Regions from separate parts of the Actinoalloteichus fjordicus genome, predicted to be linked through region 1. Evidence: predicted binding sites of a transcription regulator. Region 1 holds the regulator's gene; the other holds the start of a gene.
The links. The regulator LexA, encoded in region 1, represses DNA repair genes until DNA is damaged. The targets are predictions, from matches to a motif close to CGAACACGTGTTCG.
Positions count from the first base shown of each region.

Region 2: the regulator LexA is predicted to act here: its motif matches at 3,486-3,499, upstream of UA74_RS30020 (phosphoenolpyruvate carboxykinase (GTP)).

Region 1 is NZ_CP016076.1:1,924,723-1,932,680, forward strand. It holds gene hflX (GTPase HflX) at 1-16, shown strand, start outside; gene UA74_RS08730 (hypothetical protein) at 135-1,115, shown strand; gene lexA (transcriptional repressor LexA) at 1,598-2,323, opposite strand; gene UA74_RS08740 (LysM peptidoglycan-binding domain-containing protein) at 2,742-3,095, shown strand; gene nrdR (transcriptional regulator NrdR) at 3,307-3,789, shown strand; gene UA74_RS08750 (vitamin B12-dependent ribonucleotide reductase) at 3,975-6,848, shown strand; gene UA74_RS33410 (hypothetical protein) at 7,019-7,195, shown strand; gene UA74_RS33415 (hypothetical protein) at 7,223-7,435, shown strand.
Region 2 is NZ_CP016076.1:7,004,998-7,012,955, forward strand. It holds gene UA74_RS30000 (siderophore-interacting protein) at 171-1,043, shown strand; gene UA74_RS30005 (VOC family protein) at 1,134-1,556, opposite strand; gene UA74_RS30010 (TetR/AcrR family transcriptional regulator) at 1,657-2,256, shown strand; gene UA74_RS30015 (DUF6802 family protein) at 2,492-3,382, shown strand; gene UA74_RS30020 (phosphoenolpyruvate carboxykinase (GTP)) at 3,694-5,514, shown strand; gene UA74_RS30025 (hypothetical protein) at 5,882-6,073, shown strand; gene UA74_RS30030 (septum formation family protein) at 6,120-7,037, opposite strand; gene UA74_RS30035 (DUF3311 domain-containing protein) at 7,420-7,695, shown strand; gene mctP (monocarboxylate uptake permease MctP) at 7,692-7,958, shown strand, end outside.

The DNA of each region.
Region 1 (7,958 bases):
GCCTGCCGCGTACTGACCGAGTCGGGGCGAGGGCGGCGCAGTGGGTTGCGCCGCTGCTCGCCGTAGGCATGGTGACCTCGGCGCCCTCGGCCTGGGCAGCCGTCTCGGTTCCCGCGCCGGAGCCGGTGTGCGTGATGACCGACCCGGCGATCACCATGCTGTCGGGCCTGGTGTCCGACGGCGACCGCTGGTACATGGTGAACGATCACGATCCGCTCGTGCAGGTCTTCGTGGTCAATCGGGACTGCGTCGTCGAGCGCGTGATACCGACCGGGGTCGATCATTACGACGTGGGTGATCTCGCGATGGCCCCCGACGGGACCCTGTGGGTCGCGGAGACCGGTGACAACCGGCATCGGCGGGAGACGGTCGCCCTCGTGTCGATCCGGCCCGACGGGGTCGCGGCGCTGCACCGGCTTACCTACCCCGACGGGCCGCGCGACGCCGAGGCGCTGCTGATCGGTCGAGACGGCGTCCCCTACATCGTCACGAAGGAATTGATCGGGCCCGCCGAGATCTATCGTCCTGCCGAGCCGCTGGCCGTTCCCGGCCCGGTGCCGTTGGAACGGGTCGGGTCGGTTCGGCTGAGCGGCTCCGACACACCGGGTGGCCCGGTGCCGGGTTTCGTCGGTTCCTTCCTGGTCACCGGCGGTTCGGTTCATCCAGACGGGACCGTGGTGGCCCTGCGCACCTATACCGATGCCTATCTCTTTCCCGCACCCGACGGAGACGTCCTGAGTGCCTTGGCGGGCGAGCCGCTGCGTATCCCGCTGCCGGACGAGCCACAGGGCGAGGCAGTGGCGTGGGAACCCGACGGGACCCTGCTCAGTGGCTCTGAGGGCGCCGACCAGCCGATCCGTGCGGTCCCCGATGCCACGGGGCTGCTCGCGGCGGAGCTGGAACGTCGGGATCGGGAGGCCGGTCTCTCGTCCGAATCGGCCGCCGAACCCGCCGAACCCGGACGGGACGCGCCGCCGTCCGCCGCCCCGGCGGACACACAGTCGTCAGAGGGCCCGCCCGGCCTGCGGCAGGTCGGCATCAGCGTGGCCGCAGTGACGCTGGCGGCGGGAGTGCTGCTGTGGTGGCGCCGTGGAGGAGGCGGCGCAAGGCGCTGATCAGGGCGGCCGTCGATTCGGCGAATCGGAGAGGCGGGTCGCTTGAGCGGGGCGGTCGGCCGGCGTCGCGGGGTCTGCCCGGGTGCGTGTGCGGGTGCTTGTCCGAGCAGGCTCGGGCCGGATGTCGCGCAAACCGACCTGCTGGCTGGCCGCGGAAGAGCCCGCCTCGCTGAGCATGTGACGCCGACGGTTGTCCGCCGGGCGTGCGGTGCGCCCGGCAGCACGGGCCGCTTCGCCTCGTGGCGGTGAACCGGTGGGAGCACTCTGCTGACTCCCGCAGCGCAGCAACGGGCACCCGAGCACGCGTCGGCGTCGGCGCGCCGCGAACACCGGCTCGGTGTCCTGGCGTGGCCGCCGAAGACCCTCAGGCGGGGTGCTCCTGCTCCCCGCCACCGTGTCGAACTCGCGACGTGTCGAACTCGCGACGTGCCCGGAGAGCGTCCGTCGGGTACCCCCGGCCGAAGCGGCTGCCCCCGTGCCGATCAGAGCCTGCGGAGCACGGCGACGACCTTGCCGAGGATCGTCGACTCGTCGCCCAGAATCGGCTCGTAGGCCGGGTTGTGCGGCATGAGCCACACGTGGTCGTCGCGTCGTTTGAACGTCTTCACCGTGGCCTCGCCGTCGATCATCGCGGCGACCACGTCGCCGTTCTCGGCCGTGGGCTGTTGGCGGACGACGACCCAGTCGCCGTCGGTGATCGCCGCGTCGATCATCGAGTCACCCGCGACCTTCAGCAGGAAGAGCGAGCCTTCGCCGACGATCTCGCGCGGCAGCGGGAAGACGTCCTCCACGGCCTGTTCGGCGAGGATTGGCCCGCCTGCGGCGATCCGACCCAGCATGGGCACGTACACGGGCGCGCCGTCCTGGTCGGGGTCCGCAGCGGCTGGTGCCTGCGGGACGCGGTCGATGGGGAGCACGCCGACGGCCCGAGGACGGTTCGGGTCGCGGCGCAGGTACCCCTTGCGCTCCAACGTCCTGAGCTGGTGAGCGACCGACGACGTCGACGTCAGGCCGACCGCCTCGCCGATCTCGCGCACGCTCGGCGGATAGCCGTTGCGGTCGAGCCACTCCCGGATCACCTCCAGCACCCGATGCTGCCGGGGCGTCAGTGCCTCGACCGAGGCGGCCTCGGACTGCTCGGGTAGTGCACGCACCGCTGCGCCATCGCGCGCGCCGCCGGTGTCCTGCGCCGTCGTCTTGCGTGCCATCTCGTGCCTCCCGGCCTGTCGTGCAGGCCTTGCTCCCGCCACCCTCTCGGGTGCCCCATCAGTCATTCTCACGCTTTGTGCTCGTGAAGAGACCACAACGGTAACTCGTGACCTACGCAAGATCAAACACCTGTTCGAAGGAATTCGCCCCTTGGGCTGGCCTTCCCGCGAATGCAGTGGTAGAAAATCGCACAGGGGTTCTATCGAACATCTGTTCGATTCATGAAAGACCTTCGCGGGAGGACTCGTGACCATTACCTCCGACGAGCGCACGCGACGCGATCACGGCGATCAGTGTGCGCCCGCGCCGCCTCGGGTGCCCGTCCGTCGCGTCGGGCGTGCGGGTGCGGCGCGGGCGTCTGCTCGCCATGGGCGTCTGCTGCGCCTCGGATCGTCCTGTTCGGCGGGCGGTTCCGGCATGCATCGTGCTCGGTCGGCTCCCGCGGCCCGCCTCGGCGCGTCCACGCGGCCGGTCCGGCCGATCGGTCCGCTCGGCCTGGCGGGGCTGGTCCTGGTGCTCGTCGCGCTGCTGCTCGGCATGGCCTGGGCGGCCGCGCGTCCCTCCTCCGCGGGCCCGGTTCCGGAAGCGACGACGATCACCACGGTGGGCGCGGGCGAGACGGTCTGGTCGATAGCGAGGCGGGCGGTTCCTGGCAGCGCTCCAGCCGAGGTCGTCGACCGGATTCGGCTGCTCAACGGCCCCGAGGTCGCCGAGTTACGCGTCGGCCGGGTGCTGCGGGTGCCTGCGGCGGGCGACCACGTGCGGGGGTGATTCGGCTGCGGCGCGTCAGGTCGTCACAACCGGCGTGTCGGACCGCCTGTCGACTTGCAATCCGATCGATCGGAGCCTAGGTTCTACCCCAACATCTTGTGGTCGCAACGGGCTGACGTGTCCACAGATTGGGGTTCTGCCACAGTTCGTGCTGATGCGGTGGCAGAGCGACACTGGCTGTTCGGTGATCGGTTATGTGAGGTGATGGATCGTGCGGTGCCCGTTCTGTAGGCACCCCGACTCGCGAGTGGTCGACTCCCGTGAGGTGGAGGACGGCCAGGCGATTCGGCGCAGGCGATCCTGCTCGGACTGCGGTCGGCGGTTCACCACCGTAGAGGAGTCGGTTCTCGCCGTGGTGAAGCGTTCCGGGGTCACCGAGCCGTTCAGCCGCGACAAGGTCGTCCGAGGCGTTCGTCGTGCCTGTCAGGGCAGGCCGGTCGATGAGGACGCGCTACAGCAGTTGGCACATCGGGTCGAGGAGGCCATCCGGGCGACCGGATGCGCCGAGATCCCCAGCAACGAGGTCGGGCTGGCGATCCTCAGCCCACTGCGCAGCCTCGACGAGGTCGCTTATCTGCGCTTCGCGAGCGTGTACAGATCCTTCTCCTCGGTGGAGGACTTCGAGAAGGAGATCGCCGATCTGCGGACGGCGGACCCTGCGGACGAGCGGCCTTCGGGAGAGGCCTTCGTCTGATCGACGCGCCGACGGGCGGTGGTCGCGGCCCTTCTCGGCGGACAGGTGGGAATCACAGTGCGGTACCGCCACGGCTCGATCCGGGGCGGCCGATGCGCGACGACACAGTGCGGTACCTAGCCGGGTCGTGGTCGGACGGATGAGGGGATCGTCCGGTCGGGCCCTGGAGAATGAGAGTGAGCGGCATGACAGAGACCGTCGGGAGTGCACCGGCACGGTCCAAGCGGGCCAAGTCGGCGGCGAACGCGGCGAACACGGCGTCCTCTTCGGGGGAGCTCGCCGACGGCGCGGGGGCGCGTCTTCGGGTGCGCCGAGTGCACACCACCGAGGGAGTCCATCCCTACGACGAGGTGACGTGGCAGCACCGCGACGTGGTGATGACGAACTGGCGTGACGGTTCGATCAACTTCGAGCAGCGCGGCGTCGAATACCCGGACTTCTGGTCGGTCAACGCCGTCAACATCGTCACGAGCAAGTACTTCCGGGGCGCAGTGGGCTCCGAGCATCGGGAGCACAGCCTTCGGCAGCTCATCGATCGCGTCGTCAAGACCTACGTCGCGGCAGGCGTCGAGAACGCCTACTTCGACACCGACGAGGACGCGGTCGTCTTCGAGCACGAGCTGACCTGGATGTTGTTGCACCAGGTGTTCAGCTTCAACTCCCCGGTGTGGTTCAACGTCGGGACGAGCTCGCCGCAGCAGGTCTCGGCCTGTTTCATCCTCGCCGTCGACGACACGATGGAGTCGATCCTCAACTGGTACCGCGAGGAGGGTCTGATCTTCAAGGGCGGTTCTGGCGCGGGACTGAACCTGTCGCGGATCCGTTCCTCTCGAGAGCTGCTCTCTTCGGGCGGCACCGCCTCCGGGCCGGTCTCGTTCATGCGCGGCGCCGACGCCTCGGCAGGCACCATCAAGTCCGGCGGTGCCACCCGCCGCGCCGCCAAGATGGTGGTCCTCGACGTCGATCACCCCGACATCGCGGAGTTCGTCGAGACCAAGGCCAAGGAGGAGGCGAAGGTCCGCGTGCTGCGCGACGCGGGCTTCGACATGGACCTCGGCGGCTCCGACATCGTGTCGGTGCAGTACCAGAACGCCAACAACTCCGTGCGGGTCTCGGACGAGTTCATGCGCGCCGTGGAGTCCAAGGGCGACTTCGGCCTTCGTGCCAGGATCACCGGCGAGGTGATCGACGAGGTCGATGCGGAAGACCTCTTCGGCAAGATCGCCCAGGCCGCCTGGGAGTGCGCCGACCCGGGCATCCAGTACGACGGGACGATCAACGACTGGCACACCTGCCCGGAGTCGGGACGGATCTCGGCGTCGAATCCGTGCTCGGAGTACATGCACCTGGACAATTCGAGCTGCAACCTCGCCTCGCTCAACCTGATGAAGTTCCTCAAGGCGGACGGCACCTTCGACGGTGAGCTTTTCGAGAAGTCCGTCGAACTGGTCATCACCGCGATGGACATCTCCATCTGCTTCGCGGACTTCCCGACCGAGGCCATCGGCGACACCACCCGTCGCTTCCGGCAGTTGGGCATCGGCTACGCCAACCTGGGCGCGCTGCTGATGGCGACCGGGCATGCCTATGACTCCGAGGGCGGCCGCTCGCTCGCCGCCGCCATCACCTCGTTGATGACCGGCGTCGCCTACCGGCGTTCGGCCGAGCTGGCGGGAATCGTCGGTCCGTACGAGGGATACGCCCGTAACGCCGAGGCGCACCAGCGCGTCATGCGCAAGCACTCGGCGGCCAACGACGAGATCCGCACGCTGCACGCCAACGACGCCGCGGTGCGCACGCTGGCCAGCCGGGCATGGCAGCAGGGGCTCGAGGTCGGCGCGCGCAACGGGTGGCGCAACGCGCAGGCGAGTGTGCTCGCCCCCACCGGCACCATCGGTCTGATGATGGACTGCGACACCACCGGCATCGAGCCGGACCTGGCGCTGGTGAAGTTCAAGAAGCTCGTCGGCGGCGGGTCGATGCAGATCGTCAATCAGACGGTGCCCCGCGCCCTGTCCTCGCTCGGCTACCAGCAGGAGCAGGTGGAGGCGATCGTCGAGTACGTCGCCGAGCACGGGCACGTGATCGATGCTCCGGGCCTGCGCGTCGAGCACTACGAGGTCTTCGACTGCGCCATGGGCGAGCGTTCCATCTCGCCGCTGGGCCACGTTCGCATGATGGCGGCGGTGCAGGCCTTCATCTCGGGGGCGATCTCCAAGACGGTGAACATGCCGGAGGACGCGAGCGTCGAGGACGTCAAGGAGATCTACTTCCAGGGCTGGAAGCTGGGCCTCAAGGCGTTGGCGATCTACCGGGACAACTGCAAGGTCGGCCAGCCGCTGTCGGTGTCCAAGAGCAGCACGGCGGAGAAGTCGCCGGAGACCGTGGTCGAGTACCGGCCGGTCCGTAAGCGGCTCCCCAAGAAGCGTCCGAGCCAGACCTACTCCTTCACGGTCGGCGGCGCCGAGGGTTACCTGCACGCGGGCTCCTACCCGGATGACGGGCTGGGCGAGATGTTCGTGAAGCTCGGCAAGCAGGGGTCGACGCTGGCAGGCGTGATGGACGCCTTCTCCATGTCCATCTCCGTCGGTCTGCAGTACGGCATCCCGCTGGAGTTCTACGTCTCGAAGTTCCAGAACCTGCGCTTCGAGCCTGCGGGCATGACCGACGACCCGGACATCCGCATCGCCACCAGTGTGCTGGACTACCTGTTCCGTCGGATGGCCCTGGACTACCTGCCCTACGACAAGCGGGCCGGGCTGGGCGTGTTCACGGCGGCCGAGCGCACCGCACAGGTCGAGGCTGACTACCCGGACACCTCGGCGCCGGTGAGCGAGAAGGTCGACTTCGAAGGGCTGCAGACCTCCGTCGACGCCGACCGGAAGCCCGCCGTCGAGGGACAGCCGGACCGGGCGGCCGGCAGTTCCACGGAGCTGATGGAGCTGAGGCTGGGCAAGGCGGCCGACGCGCCGCTGTGCTTCACCTGCGGCACGAAGATGCGTCCGTCGGGCTCCTGCTACCTGTGCGAGGGCTGCGGCTCGACCTCCGGGTGTAGCTGACACTGGCGCCGTTAATGGGTGAACTACCTGGTCAGAGCCGGGGCGCGATGGCGCGCCCCGGCTCTTTCCGTGTCTGTGCCGCGTCTGCGAGAGGCGACTCCACCAAATGAAAGTACGTGACGTACTTGGCCGTGGGTGGGGTTGTTGTGGGACCGACCGGGGAGGCGGGTATGGCTACCGTTCACTACGAGAGCTACACCGAAGCTCGCACGCATCTGAAGAAGCTGCTTGACGCTGCCGAGGAGGGCCGAGTCGCCACGGTTCGGCGTGACTCGGTCATGACGGCGATGGTGGATGTGGAGCGCCTGCGTCGGTTCATTGCGTCGACGGTCCCGTCGGATGCTTAAACCGTTCCCGAGGCTGACAGCTGGTCGGTGTTCATTCCGGGGCTGCCGGTTTCCGCTGATGGCGCGTCGTTCGACGAGGCGATCGCCGAGATGGTCGATGCTCTTCGGGAGTATGCGCAGGACTGGCAGGAGCGCCTGCTCGCTGCGCCGAACCACCGCGACAACTGGGGTCTGGTGCAGTTGATCAGTCTCAGTGACGACGAACAGTTGCGCTGCTGGCTGGTCGGTGCAGCGCGGTGACTTCGTGGCCGCAGCCGACGCGCAAGGATCACGAGACCTTCTGCCAGGTCGAGGAATGGCGGCGAGTGCGAGACGCTCGTGGGCGCACCGGTACGCATCACGTCACTTTCGAACTCGATCTCCTCGATGGCAGGATTCTGCGGGCCCGTTCCTCGCATCCGGTGGACCGCAGCGGCTACGGGCAGAGCAGCTGGAGGCATGTCCTTCGCGATCAGCTCGAAGTCGACGAAGCAGAGTTCTGGCCCTGTGTGCATGACGGCGTCAGGCCCGCTCGCGGAACGCCTGAGCCGCCGACGGAGACGCTGCCCGCCGACCTCGTGCACCTGCTGACTCACGTGTCGGCCTCGACGAGTCCGAGATCGTCGGGCTGTCCAAGGACGAGGCCGCGGCCAGGCTTCAGAGCTATTGGACGCAGGGACCCTGATCGACGTCTGCGGCCCGATACCGGGACCGGCGCGTCAGCGAGTCCTCGGCGGGCATGCCGGGCCGTGTTCGTCTGCCTCCTTGAACCTCGCCTGCGGGA
Region 2 (7,958 bases), 2.0 Mb from region 1:
CTGCGCACCGTGGGAGCGGGCCGCCTTCCGGCAGGCCCTCGACTCCGCCCGTCGAGCGTCTCGATCCGACAGACCCGACGTCGGCGGACGTTCGGGCTGCCGCGCGATTGGTCTGGCTGTCGCCGTCGGGCCCGAGGGCTCGCGGCCGCCGAACGAGCGAGAGGACGTCCATGACAGAACTCCCGGTCCGATTCATCCAGGTCGTCGGCTGCCACCAGCCGACCCCGAGGACGATCCGGATCACCTTCGGCGGGTCGGACCTCGCGGACTTCGTCTTCGCTCCCGATCAGCAGGTGAAACTGTGCTTCCCCCGGGCGGGCGACTCCGCGCCACGCCTGCCCGCCCCCACTCCGGACGGCGATCCGCTGCCCTGGTACCAGGCCTACCTCGCGCTGCCGGAGCAGGAACGGCCCTGGATGCGCAGCTACACCGTCCGCGCACATCGCGCCGAGCAGGGCGTGATCGACGTCGACTTCGCCCTCCGTCCCGACGCGGGCCCGGCGACCCGGTGGGCACGGACCGCCCGCATCGGCGCGGTGATCGGCATGGTCGGCCCGTCGCCGCTCTTCGCCAGAGCCCGCCCGATCAGCGCGTCGATCGACGTCGACGGCCTACTCCTGCTCGTGGGCGACGAGTCGGCGCTGCCCGGCATCGGCACGATGATCGAGTCGCTGCCCGCGCAGACTCGCGCGCTGGCCTTGATCGAGGTCGCCGACCCCGCCGACGAGCAGCGGCTCGCGACTCGCGGCGAGGTGACCGTGCGGTGGCTGCACCGAGCGGAGACGCGGCCGGGGACCGGCGACCTCCTGCTTCCGGCGCTACGGGCGGCCGAGTTCGCACCCGAGCGGACGGTCGCCTGGCTGGCCGCCGAGGCCGCCACCGTGCGGAGGCTGCGCCGCCATCTGGTCGCCGACCGAGGCCTGTCAGGCCGATGTGTCGAGTTCGCGGGGTATTGGCGACTCGGCCGGACGCAGGATGACGCGCCCACGGCCGGGGATCTCGCCGACGCCCGGCAGCGAGCGGCCGACATGGCGACCGCCTGACCAGGGCGGTCGGGGTCCGATCACGCGATCGGCCGCCATCCGCCGAGTGTTGCCGCACCTCCTCCCTGTCTGGCTTCCGCCCGGCCCGCCTCAGCTCGACGGCTCGCGGTACTGCGCGAGGAAGGACTCCGACGGCGGAATGGGGGTGATGACGTCGATCAGGACGCCGTCGGGACCCTCGATGATGAAGTGGCGCTGGCCGAACTCCTCGCTGCGCAACGGCAGGACCGGCACCAGACCACCCCTGGTCACCAGTCGATCATGTTCGGCATCGACGTCGGTGACCTCGAAGTTGAGCAGCACGCCGCGCACGGGTTCGCGATGGCCCGCCGGAACGCTGCCATGGCGGGGATCGAGCATCGCCAACTCCTGGTGCGGCGATTCGATCCGGCGCAGGCTCACGTACCAGTCCGACTCGAAGGTGGTCTCGAAGCCGAGCCATCGGGTGTAGAAGGCGTGCGACGTCGGAATGTCGTGCGTGCAGACGACGGGATAGAAGCTGGTCAGGGCCACGAGACACGTCCTCTCAGATACATACCTTCGGTAGGTATGCCAGCGAAAACTAGTCACGTACCCTCGGTATGTCAAGGTGTTCCAAGGAAGGGCGGCGGCGATGAGCCCCGGAGGCAGCAAGGCCCGACAGCGGGCGGAGACCCGGAGAACACTGATCTCGATCAGCCGGGACCTGTTCGCCGAGCGGGGTTATCACGCCGTCGGGCTCGCCGAGATCGCCACGACCGCCTGCCTCACCAAGGGCGCGCTCTACCACCACTTCGGCAGCAAGACAGGTCTCTTCCACGCGGTGGTCGACGACGTCGCGCACGAGGTCTCCGCCGAGGTGGCCGCCGCCGCCGATGCCGCAGACACCCCGTGGGAGCAGCTTCTCGCAGGCTGTCAAGCCTTTCTGACCGCAGGCGCCGCGCCCGCCAGAGGACGCATCCTGCTCGTCGACGGGCCCGCCGTCCTCGGCTGGCACGACTGGCGGGCGCTGGACGAGGCGGCCTCCGGGGCCCATCTCGCCGAGGCCCTGACCGGCCTCGTCGAGCAGGGAGTCATCGAGGCGCAGCCCGTCGAACCGCTCACTCGGCTGCTCTCGGGCGCGATGAACGAGGCGGCGCTGTGGCTCGCGCGCTCGGACGACCCCGAGCGCGACCTCGTGGCGGTCGGCCGATCCCTGGACCGGCTGCTGAGCGCCCTGCGCGTCGGCGGCTGAGCCCGTCGGCTCGTCCAGGCGGCCGCCGCCTCCACGAACAACCCGGCGCTGGAACCGAGGTCGCACCCGTGTCTACCCTCGCACGCCGACGGCATCCGCAGCCGCCGTACCTGCGGCGACGAAAACGATCTGCCGACGGCGCGGAACCGACCGGCCTCCCGTCGAGTCCAACCCGAGAACGTCGACACAGTTCGCAGAGCCGAGCGGTTCGCGGAACCAGGATGAGGGGGACGTTGTGTACATCGAGGACGCGGACGGCTCGGCCGACACGACCGCGACGGCCGATACCGATCTGAAGGTCACCGTGGACGGCGAGGAGTACACCGCCGAGGCCAACTACGACATGAACGGCGACGGCATCAACGACTCGGTCGTCATCGAGTCGGACGAGGGGTATGCCGTCTTCTCCGATGTCGACGGCGACGGGGACGCCGATCTGCTCGTCAAGCTCGACGAGAACGGCGATGTCACGTCGGCCGCCGGTTACGACGAGGCGGCCGGTGACTGGGTGGGCACCGACGTCGAGGACGCGATCGGCGGATCGGGGACGGGCGTCCCCACCGACGGCCAGGACGACTACAGCAGGACCGGCGACGACGTCGACGTGACCGCAGACGGTGCGCCGATGATCGTCGAGACGCCGAGCGGGGGCGTCGAAGCAGGTCCGCCCACCGAGGACCTCGACGGCGACGGAGTGCTGGACACCGCAGTGGTCACCGGTGACGACGGCACGATCCTGGTGGTCAGCGACGTGGACGGCGACGGAGAGGCCGACATGATCGGCGAGTTCGGCGCGGACGGCCGGGTGGTCGTCTCCGAGCACGTCGGCGACGGCGAGTGGATCATCACCGAGTCGGGCAGGCTCGACGCCGAGGGCAACTTCGTCCCGGACGAAGGCTTCGACACCGACGGCGGGTCCGGCATCGACCTCGGCGGCGAGCCCGACGGGAGGGGCGGCTCGTTCTCCTCGGCGGCATCCGACGACGCCGCCTGGGCAGACGACGCCTGGGCCGACGACGATGACGACGACACCGGCGCCGCGGATCGGCGCTCCTACGACGTCTCCGCAATCTTCAGCCAACCCGCAGCGGACGCGGGCGCGGACGCCCAGGCGCAGTGGGGCTGACCCGCCACTGAACCGAAAGACCCCGTATCCCGTTTGCCGGGATACGGGGTCTTTCATATTTCTGCATTGTTTCCGACACGCGTGACCCACTGGAGTGCTGAATCGATAACCTGATCGGTCGTGTGAGCGATGTGACAACGTTCTCGTAGAGCAGTGTTGGTCAAGAGCGCTAGCCTCGACGACATCCCTTTTTCCCCACGCCCGTCGATCGCACCGGGCGGACCGAGCCATTCCCGGTGAATGGCGACGACCACCCGCGGCACCGCCGAGGCGACTCCCCTAGGGCCGCCGCCCAGTCAGGAGACGAGACGATGACCGCATTGGCGATCCCCGGCCTCGATCACGCACCGACCACCCACGAGAGGCTGCTCTCGTGGGTGCACGAAGTCGCCGAGCTGACCAGCCCAGACGAGGTGGTCTGGTGTGACGGCACGCAGGAGGAGTGGGATCGCCTGACCGGGCGACTCGTCGACGCCGGAACCTTCGTGCCGCTGCCGAAGCGGCCGAACTCGTTCTGGTGCGCCTCGGACCCGGACGACGTCGCCCGCGTCGAGGAGCGGACCTTCATCTGCTCGCGAGACCCGGCCGACGCGGGCGCGACGAACAACTGGCTGGACCCCGCTGAGATGAAGTCGGTGATGACCGATTTGTACCGCGGCTCGATGCGTGGTCGGACGATGTACGTCATCCCGTTCTGCATGGGTCCGCTGGCCGCCGATAAACCCATGTTCGGCGTGGAGATCACCGACTCGGAATACGTGGTCGTCTCCATGCACATCATGACCAGGGTGGGTCGACGAGTAATCGAGCGAATGGGTTCGGACGCCGATTTCGTGCCCTGTCTGCATTCCGTGGGAGCGCCGCTGGCCGAGGGCGCCGACGACGTGCCGTGGCCGTGCAACGAGACCAAGTACATCACCCACTTCCCCGAGGAGAAGACGATCTGGAGCTTCGGCTCCGGCTACGGCGGCAACGCGCTACTCGGCAAGAAGTGCTACTCGCTGCGGATCGCATCCGCGCTGGCCAGGGAGGAGGGCTGGCTGGCCGAGCACATGCTGATCCTCAAACTCACCTCGCCTGCCGACCGGGTCCACTATGTGGCAGCCGCCTTCCCCTCGGCCTGCGGCAAGACGAACCTCGCCATGCTGGAGCCGACGATTCCCGGTTGGCGGGTGGAGACGCTCGGCGACGACATCGCATGGATGCGGTTCGGCAAGGACGGCAGGCTGTACGCCGTCAATCCGGAGAACGGCTTCTTCGGCGTGGCGCCGGGAACCAACTGGAAGACCAACCCGAACGCGATGCGCACCCTGGAACAGGGCAACTCCATCTTCACCAACGTGGCCCGCACCGCAGACGGCGACGTCTGGTGGGAGGGAATGGAGGGTTCTCCGGAGAACTTGACCTCCTGGAAGAAGCAGGCCTGGACGCCCGCCGACGGCGCGGCAGGCGAGCCCGCCGCGCATCCGAACTCGCGGTACTGCACGCCGATGAACCAGTGTCCGGTGCTGGCGCCCGAGTGGGACGACCCGCAGGGCGTGCCGATCTCGGCGATCCTCTTCGGCGGCAGGCGGGCCACCACCGTCCCGCTGGTCGCCCAGGCACGGGACTGGCAGCACGGCGTGTTCCTCGGCGCCACGCTGTCCAGCGAGAAGACCGCTGCGGCGACCGGCGCCGTCGGACAGGTGCGCCGTGATCCGATGGCGATGCTGCCCTTCATCGGATACAACGCGGGCGACTACTTCCAGCACTGGGTCGACCTCGGCAAGCAGGCCGACGCCGCCGCGCTGCCGTCGATCTTCTACGTGAACTGGTTCCGCCGTGGCGAGGACGGCCGGTTCCTGTGGCCGGGATTCGGCGAGAACTCCCGGGTGCTCAAGTGGATCGTGGAGCGACTCGACGGCGACGCGGCGGCGGCCGAGACCGCCGTGGGGCTGGTCCCCGCCGCCGATGCCCTGGATCTGAGCGGCCTGGACGTGGATCAGGCGGACGTCGAGGCCGCACTGGCGATCGACGCCGACGAGTGGCGGGCCGAGCTGCCGCTCATCGAGGAGTGGTTCGACACCATCGGCCCGGCACTGCCGAGCACGATGCGCGACGAGCTGGCGGCGCTGCGGCAGCGGCTGGGCTGACCGACGTGCCTGCCCGACGGCGGCCGATCGACAGGACGGCCGCCTGCCCCCTGGGGTGATGCGAGGGCATCACCCGGTCTGCCGCGTGAGCGCTCGCAGGCAGGGCACTGCGGGGGACCACCGACCGGCCTTCGACGAAGCAGGTCGGTCGTGGTCCTCCGTGGCGTGCAGTTCGACGCTCACGGCCACCGGAGCATTCGACGGCGGCGGTGTCGGCGATGCCTGGCGCGGCGGAGAGTCACTGGTGTGCCGGGACGCCCGATGATGAAGCCGTTGTCCCCCCGCACGCCTGCCGTCTTTCCCGGAACCGACCCGCACACCCCCGCGTCCTAGTAACGTAGATCACAGTTCCGGGGGAACGGGGGTGATGATGATGTATGCGGGAGTGGCGATGACGGCGCTCGCGATGGGGACGGTGCTGGTCGCGGTCCTCACCGGGAGACTCAATAGCACGCAGGAGAATGCGGAACAGGTCCGCGTGGAAGAACAGAACGCGCTACAGGCGCCTGCGGGTGACGGCTCATTCGATACCGAGAACCACACTCGGGTGACGCAGTGACGAACGGACGAACGAGGGACTGCCGGGGTGGGGCCGATCGGTCCGATCACTCCGGCAGTGGACGGTCTCCGATGCCCAACAGCAGTTCACCCACCGGCTCCTCGGTCGAGACATAACAGACGACCGTGTTCGAGCCGCGTCGCCAGTCGGCCAGTTCGGGAACCCGCCAGCTCAGCGCGATGTCGTCCCGTTCGGCACCACCGAGATACGCCGCCCGCGCCTGCTCACAGTGCGGCGCGGCCAGCTCCTCGATCTCCTCGGCTGAGGGCATCGGATCATTCGGGCGGCCCGGCAGCGGCAGCACACCAGGCAGCGCCTCCGCACGATGCGGCTCGTCGCACGGCACGTAGCGCAGTTCGGTCGCCTCGGTCGGGGAATCGGGCAGACAGGCCTGGAAGTCGTAGAAGGGCTCGCCGACCAGCGCGTCGCGCACCGATCCCGTTCGGCCGGTGGGCACCAGGTCGGTGCCGAGCTCGGCGAGTCCGCAGACCAGCCATCGTTCGTCCCTGGCCCAGCCGTCCTGCGAGGGCCACACCGTCCAGGGATGCAGCCGGGTGGCGTTGATGTCGCCGCTGCCCACGTAGTCGGCCACCGGCTCGGCGCACTCGACCGACGTCAACCGCAGCATCTCGTCGTCCTCGGGGCGCATCCGAGGCAGGTCGCCGGGCAGCTCGGTGATCGCGGCGACCTCCATCGTGTGCGGCTCGGCGCAGTCGACGGACCGGAAGTCGGTCAGCACCATGCAGTCCCCAGACGCGGGAAGACCTTCGGCGGGCACGATCTCGGGCTCGATCGACATCCCGTCGCCATCGGCGATGCCGGTCTCGGCCGAGGGCGGCAGCTCGATTCTGGAGGGCGGCTTCGGGGACTCGTCGTTCGTCGACTCATCACTCGACTGAGTGCAGGCGCTGAGGAGCACGGCGGCGGCAAGCAGCACGCCGATCACCGACGAGCGTCGCGACACGGCCTCCGCCTCTCGATCGGACTGTCGTCACTCGACACGGTACCGAGCATCGTCCATGCCGGACTCACGTACTCGTCGATCGATGCCCGATCGCCGCTTGGGTCACCGCGATGTCCGAGGGGCGGAGCTCATCGAGCAGGTGAACAAGCCACCGGGAGGCGGGCCGTCATGTCGGCCGATCACAGAGCGCTGATCGGCACGCTCCGTGATCACCCATTCGGCGTTCGTGTCCGCGGAGGTCGCACTGACATCCTCGTCACGCCGGTCGAACGATCGCCGAGGCGGCGGCTGTCCTGGGGGCACACCTGCCTTGATCAGCCGCCGCCCGGACCGCCGTCGCAGGCGCGAATCGGCCGATGCCGCCGCCCTACTGGGGAGAGCCATGACAGGACTGCCTCGACGACGAGGTCGGACCAGCCGTTGGAACGCCTGGAGCCTGCTGCTGCTGGTTCCCCTACTGGTCCTGGTCACGCCGTTCTTCAACCGGATGGAGCCGAGCCTGCTCGGTCTGCCGTTCTTCTACTGGTCGCAGTTCTTGTTCATCCCGCTCGGCGTGGCATGCACGGCGATCGTGGTGAACCGGACGCGGCCACGCCTCGCCGTCGGCACGGGCGAGGTCCCTGCGGACGGCGGCACGGACGGGGGCGAATCGCGATGAGCGATCTGCACTGGGTCGAGCTGTCCGTCTTCGGCGTGCTGTTCTTCGCGGTCACTGTGATGGGCTTCCTCGCCGCGAGGTGGAAGTCCGGTCACACCATGGACCATCTCGACGAGTGGGGACTGGGCGGCCGTCGGTTCGGCTCCTGGATCACCTGGTTCCTGATCGGCGGCGACCTCTACACGGCGTACACCTTCGTCGCCGTTCCGGCGCTGCTCTTCAGTGCGGGGGCGCTCGGCTTCTACGCGCTGCCGTACACGATC